2 linked regions of the Sphaerisporangium rubeum genome follow. The protein of the gene in region 1 interacts with the protein of each later gene in a pairwise test. Links are inferred from orthologs where the notes say so. Each region holds a gene or a part of one and is shown in the gene's direction. Other genes may lie near its edges.

Evidence for each region.
Region 2: the proteins of BJ992_RS12090 (region 1) and rsfS interact in binary tests that used the Escherichia coli proteins (3 or more experiments, as listed by UniProt). The link is inferred for Sphaerisporangium rubeum from one-to-one orthologs.

Annotation. Positions count from the first base shown.
Region 1 is NZ_JACHIU010000001.1:2,832,294-2,835,577, forward strand. Bases 236-3,205 are described here. They hold BJ992_RS12090 (ATP-binding protein), read left to right. Parts: upstream 236-1,174; coding sequence 1,175-2,236; downstream 2,237-3,205. Other genes in these bases: BJ992_RS12085 (DUF5691 domain-containing protein), read left to right, coding at 236-840; BJ992_RS12095 (DUF5682 family protein), read left to right, coding at 2,502-3,205. Outside these bases: more of BJ992_RS12085, read left to right, coding at 1-235; more of BJ992_RS12095, read left to right, coding at 3,206-3,284.
Region 2 is NZ_JACHIU010000001.1:2,188,182-2,191,346, forward strand. The notes cover bases 132-2,982. They hold rsfS (ribosome silencing factor), read left to right. Parts: upstream 132-1,278; coding sequence 1,279-1,686; downstream 1,687-2,982. Other genes in these bases: BJ992_RS09360 (M48 family metallopeptidase), read right to left, coding at 132-502; nadD (nicotinate-nucleotide adenylyltransferase), read left to right, coding at 621-1,226; BJ992_RS09375 (histidine phosphatase family protein), read left to right, coding at 1,679-2,335; BJ992_RS09385 (CATRA conflict system CASPASE/TPR repeat-associated protein), read right to left, coding at 2,571-2,982. In the rest of the region: more of BJ992_RS09360, read right to left, coding at 1-131; more of BJ992_RS09385, read right to left, coding at 2,983-3,165. UniProt on the Escherichia coli protein: Functions as a ribosomal silencing factor. Interacts with ribosomal protein uL14 (rplN), blocking formation of intersubunit bridge B8.

The DNA of each region.
Region 1 (3,284 bases):
GGCTGGGCCAAGGAAGGCCCCGAGGACCGCGCCGCGTTCGTCAACGCGCTCGCCGATGGCCTGTCCATGGACGACGAGCCGTTCCTTGAGGACGCGCTGGACGACCGCAGGCGCGAGGTCCGCGGCCAGGCCGCCGACCTGCTCACCAGGCTCCCCGGGTCGAGGCTCGGCCGCCGTATGGCCGCGCGGGCCGAGAGGTGCCTGACGCTGTCCGGCGACCGCCTCGTCGCCGAGCCTCCCGCCGAGTGCGACGCCGCCATGGAGCGCGACGGCATCCGTTCACGAGCCCCCGCAGGCACCGGCCAGGGAAGCTGGTGGCTCCAACAGGTCGTCGCACGCACCCCTCTCACCTTCTGGACCGGCCGGTTCGGCCTTCCGCCGAAGCAGATCGTCCGGTTGAAGGTCGAGGAGTGGCCGCGCGAGGTCAGGCTCGGCTGGGAACGCGCCGTGGTGCTCCAGAACGACCCCGAGTGGGCTCGCGCGCTGTTCGCCGTGGAGCCCCTCACCGACCTGCTCGCCGTCCTGCCACCGGCCGAGCGCGCGGGCCAGGCCGCCGAGCTGGTGCGAGGCCAGCCCGTGGACGGCCAGCTGATCATGATGCTCGGCGGCATCCCCGGCCCCTGGGGCCCGGCCCTCACCGATGCCGTCCTCGACAAGATCGTCGAAACCGTCGGCCACCAGCCCTGGAACCTCGGCGAACTCACCCGCCTCGCCGGCGAGCGCGCCGACCCCTCCGGCCACGCGACCGCGGCCTCCCGTTCCCCCGAACCCGCCGTCCAGGACGTCGCCGACGTCCTCCGCTTCCGCCACGCCATGCTCACCGAGCTGGGACCACCGTGACGACCGCCGACCGCCGGCTGACCGATTCCGGGCCGCCGCACGACCGCGCGGTCCCTGCCGCGCCACGTCCGCCGGGCTCCGGCCGCCGCGACGACCGCGACCCTTTCGCCGGACGAGGCCGGCCCGACCACCACGGCCCTTTCGCCGGACAAGGCCGGCCGCGAGGACCGTGGCCTTTCGCCGGACGAGGCCGGCCATGAGGACCACGGCCCTATCGCCGGACAAGGCCGGCCGCGAGGACCATGGCCTTTCGCCGGACGAGACCGGCCGCCGCGACGACCTCGAACCTCCCCATTCCGTGTCACCCCTACGTGAGAGCGAGCTGACAACACCGATGACAGTCCTGCGTCCGCACGCGGAAGATCAATATGCCGAGGAGCTGGCGGTTCTCGCCAAGACCGACGACCGGTCGCGGCCGCCGGGGTGGCGGCTGTCGCCGTGGGCCGTGACGACCTACATCCTCGGGGACGGGGATCAGATCAGCCCCAAGTACATCGGGCCGCGGCGGGTCGTCGAGGTGGCGGTCGCGACGCTCGCCACCGATCGGGCCCTGCTGCTGCTCGGTGTGCCGGGCACGGCGAAGACGTGGCTGTCGGAGCACCTCGCGGCGGCGATCAGCGGGGACTCGACGTTGCTGGTGCAGGGGACGGCGGGGACGGCCGAGGAGGCGGTCAGGTACGGGTGGAACTACGCGCGGCTGCTCGCGGAGGGGCCGTCCCGTGAGGCGCTCACCCCGAGCCCGGTGATGCGGGCCATGGCCGAGGGCCGGCTGGCGCGGATCGAGGAGCTCACCCGCATGCCGTCCGACGTGCAGGACGCGCTGATCACCGTCCTGTCGGAGAAGACCATGCCGGTGCCGGAGCTCGCGACGGAGGTGCAGGCCACCCGCGGCTTCAACGTGATCGCCACCGCCAACGACCGCGACCGCGGGGTCAACGAGCTGTCCAGCGCGCTGCGGCGCCGCTTCAACACCGTCGTGCTTCCCGTCCCCGCCACCGAGGACGAGGAGGTCGACATCGTGTCCCGCCGCGTCACCCAGCTCGGCCGCGCTCTTGAGCTGCCGGAGACCACCACCGCGATGGAGGAGATCCGCCGCGTCGTCACCGTCTTCCGCGAGCTCCGCTCCGGCGCCACCACCGACGGCCGCGCCACCGTCAAGTCCCCGAGCGGCACCCTCAGCACCGCCGAGGCCATCTCCGTCCTCACGAGCGGCATCGCCCTGGCCGCGCACTTCGGCGACGGCGTCCTGCGTCCCGCCGACGTCGCCGCCGGTATCGTCGGCGCCGTCATCCAGGACCCCGTCTCCGACCGCGTCATCTGGAACGAGTACCTCGAAACCGTCGTCCGCGAGCGTCCGGAGTGGCGCGACTTCTACCGGGCCTGCCGCGATGCCTGACCCCACCACCACGACCCCTGCCGCCGGCACGTCTCCCGGTATGTCCTCCTCCCTGACAGGCGGGGAGCAGGTGGAGGTGCCGTCCGGTTCTTCGGCTGTCGGTATGTCCGCCTCTCTCGCAGGTGGGGAGTCGGCCGGGGTACCGTCCGGTTCTGCCGATGCCGGCGTATCCCACTCCCTCCCAGGTGGAGGGCCGATCGGCGTACTCTCCGATTCCGCCGCCGTCGGGTCGGCACAGGGGACGGATGGCGCGGCGGTCCATGTGGTGCTCGGGGTGCGGCATCACGGGCCGGGGTCGGCGCGGGCCCTTGTGGCGGAGCTGCGGCGGGTCCGGCCGGACATCGTGCTCATCGAGGGGCCGCCTGAGGCGGACGCGCTCGTCGGGCTGGCCGGGGAACCGGACATGGAGCCGCCGGTCGCACTGCTGGCGCACGTTCCCAGCGAGCCGTCGCGGGCTGGTTTCTGGCCGTTCGCGGCGTTCTCACCGGAATGGCAGGCCATGCGCTATGCGCTCGCGGCCGGCGTCCCGGTCCGCTTCTGCGACCTCCCCGCCGCGTACAGCCTGGCACCTTCTTCGCGCGACGCCGCCGGACGGGACGCCTCGAAGGGCCCGGACGCCGCGCAGCCGCCGAGTGCCTCGCGGGACCTGGATGCCGCTCGGGAACCGGAGGGGTCGCGCGATCACGAGGTCGCCGAGGACGGGGTCGAGGACTTCGGGCCCGCGGGGAGGGATCCGATCGGGAGGCTGGCGGAGGCGGCCGGGTATGACGACGCGGAGCGGTGGTGGGAGGACGTCGTCGAGCATCGGGGGGACGCGCCGTTCGAGGTGATCGCCGAGGCGATGGCGGCGGTGCGGGAAGGGTACGTGCCGGACGAGCGTGAGGCTCGGCGTGAGGCGTACATGCGCAAGGTCGTCCGGGGAGCGTTCAAGGACGGGTACCGGCGGGTGGCGGTCGTCTGCGGGGCCTGGCATGTGCCGGCGTTGCGGGAGATCGGGCCGGCCGCGCCGGACGAGCGGCTGCTGCGGGGGCTGCCGAGGGTCAAGGTC
Region 2 (3,165 bases), 640 kb from region 1 along the record:
TGTACCCGAGCGGGATCCACGCGACCCGGGTGGCGAGCCGCGTGAGGATCGCGAGCATCGTGCCGTACACGGCGTGTCCCGACAGGATGTGGGCCGTCTCGTGGCCGACGACGAAACGCAGCTCCTCCTCGTCCATGAGGTCGAGCAGGCCCGTGTTGACCACGATGAACGGGTCGTCGAACCCGATCGCCATGGCGTTGGGCTTCGGGTCCTGCTGGACGTAGATCTCAGGCACGCGGTGCAGGTCGAGCAGGAACGCGCTGTCGCGGCCCATGTCGTACAGGCCGCGGAACTGGGTCTCGCTCGCCCGCACCGAGGAGCCGAGGAACATCAGCCGCAGGCGGCGCTCACTGAACAGGCCGGAGGTGCGTTTGAGCACCGCGTCGAAGCCTGAGAGCGAACGCATCGCGACCAGTGCCGAGCGGTCGGCGGGGTGCTCGTAGGCCCGGGAGCTGATGCCGGGTAGCTGGACGCGGTTGCGGTCCGGGGTGGTGGTGGTCATGGTCGGCATGCTACGTCGGGCCAGATGCGTGCGCGCGGCGTTGCCTGTGCCTGTGGATTTCTCCGGCCACGGGGGGCGATCGCCGGTCGCCGGAGCGCGGCAGGCTAGGGTCCCTCGCATGAGGAATGGGGCCCGGACCAGGAAGCTCGGTGTCATGGGCGGAACCTTCGACCCGATACACCACGGTCACCTGGTGGCGGCGAGCGAGGTGGCGCACCACTTCGGGCTCGACGAGGTGGTGTTCGTGCCGACGGGACGTCCCTGGCAGAAGGCCGACCAGATCGTGTCGGCGGCCGAGGACCGTTACCTGATGACGGTGATCGCCACCGCGTCCAACCCGAGGTTCTCCGTCAACAGGATCGACATCGACCGGCCGGGCCCCACCTACACCATCGACACTCTGCGCGACATCGCCGCACTGTACGAGCCGGACGTGGAGCTGTTCTTCATCACCGGCGCCGACGCGCTGGCGCAGATTCTGAGCTGGCGGGACGTCGACGAGCTTTTCACCATGGCGCATTTCGTAGGCTGTACCAGGCCCGGTCATGTGCTGCAGGATCCGGGACTCCCGGAGGGGAAGGTCAGCCTGGTCGAGATCCCGGCGCTCGCGATCTCGTCCTCGGAGTGCCGGCAGCGGGTGGCCGCGGGGGAACCCATCTGGTATCTCGTTCCTGACGGGATCGTGCAGTACATCAACAAGCGAGGTCTTTACCGGGCATCCTGATAATGGGAAGTGCTGGACCTCGTATCCCTCACCGGAGGAACGACCCTTATCTATGACAGCATCGGACAAATCCCTCCAGCTCGTGAGAGTCGCCGCCGAGGCCGCGGCCGACAAGCTGGCGGACGACATCATCGCCTACGACGTCAGCGACCAGCTCGTGATCACCGACGCCTTCCTGCTGTGCTCCGCCTCCAACGACCGCCAGGTGCGTGCGATCGTGGACGAGATCGAGGAGCGCCTGCGCATCGAGGCGCACGCCAAACCCGTGCGCCGCGAGGGAGAGCGTGAGGGCCGCTGGGTGCTCCTCGACTACCTGGACATCGTGGTCCACGTGCAGCACGAGGAGGACCGCACCTTCTACGCGCTGGAGCGCCTCTGGAAGGACTGCCCGGCCATCCCGCTGCCTGAGAGCGTCCTGCGCGTGCAGGAGCAGCGGAGCCGCGGGACCACGGGTGAGTGAGGCGGCGCGCGGCGACCGCCGCATCGTCTTCTGGCGCCACGGCCAGACCCAGTGGAACGTCGAGCAACGCTTCCAGGGTCACACCGACATCCCGCTCGACGAGACCGGCGTCGCGCAGGCGGCCCGCGCGGCGGCACTGCTCGCGGCGCTGCGGCCCTCGATGATCGTGTCGTCCCACCTGCGCAGGGCCCACGACACGGCGGCCAAGCTCGCCGCGCTCACCGGCCTTGAGATCATGGTCGACAAGGATCTGCGCGAGCGCGGCGGCGGCGAGTGGGAGGGCCTGACCCGGTCGGAGATCCGCGCGAGCTGGCCCGTGGAGTACGCCGCGTGGGAGGCCCCCGGAGGTGAGGTGGTCACCGGGGTCGCCGACCGCGTGGCCGCCGCGACCCTGCGCTGGGCCGACCGCCTCACCGGCGACGGCCCCCTGGTCGTCGCCTCACACGGCGCCGCCATCCGCCTCGGCGTGGCCCGCCTCCTCGGCCTCCCCGAGGCCCTGTGGCCGGCCCTCGGCGGCGTCGGCAACTGCTGCTGGTCGGTGCTCGCGGAAGGCCGCAAGGGCTGGCGCCTCGTCGAGCACAACGCCGGCACGCTCCCCACCCCCGTCAACAGCGACGACCGGCCGGAGTCGGCCACCGCCGCCACCTGACACGTCCCGGACACGGCCACCACCTGACCCGAAAGGCCGGGAGGTGGCCGATTAGGTGAACGACGGGTGATGGCTATATGCTCGGCGAGCGCCGCGTGGGGGTGTCCCTGAGCGGTGGCGCGGGGCTATAGCGCAGTTGGTAGCGCGCCTCCATGGCATGGAGGAGGTCTGGGGTTCGAATCCCCATAGCTCCACCCGATCAAAGAGCGTCCATGTGAGGCACATGGACGCTCTTTCATGTCACCGGCGGCTCCCGGCGATACGAGGCCAGCGCCTGGAATCTCGGACGTAGCCAGTCGTGGCCATTGTTCTTGATCTGGCAGCCGGCGATCTGGAGTCTCGTCGCGATCTTGTTGTGGCATTGCGCCGAATCGGTGAGCCGGATGTAGTTCATACCGCCGAGATCGGTGATCGGACGATGATCACCGGCCGTGACGATGATCGTGCGGTCGCGGTATATGGCCAGGGCCATTCCGAGTTCCAGCAGGACGTTGGGCCGGGCCTGCATGCTCGGACCGATTTCTTTGCTGTCCTCGTGCGTCCCGTGCAGGCTCGGATGCAGCGAGACGACGTCGTCGGGGGTCATCAGGACCACGGTGGCCTGCGCACGGGAGACCGCCTGTGAGACGACGTCTCCGAGGTAGGGCAGGGTGCTGCCGGTGAGGGACACCAGGGGCTCCCATTCCAGAGGCTCCAGATCGAGGGAACGCAGGAAGTCGAACATGGCGGTCCGCGCCTCCTCGTCACGGCCGTGCACCACGAAGACCCGCCTCGTCACGTCGGGTGAAGCGTCCATGGTGGCCTCCGGTTCGGGGAAAGGACGTGCCGCG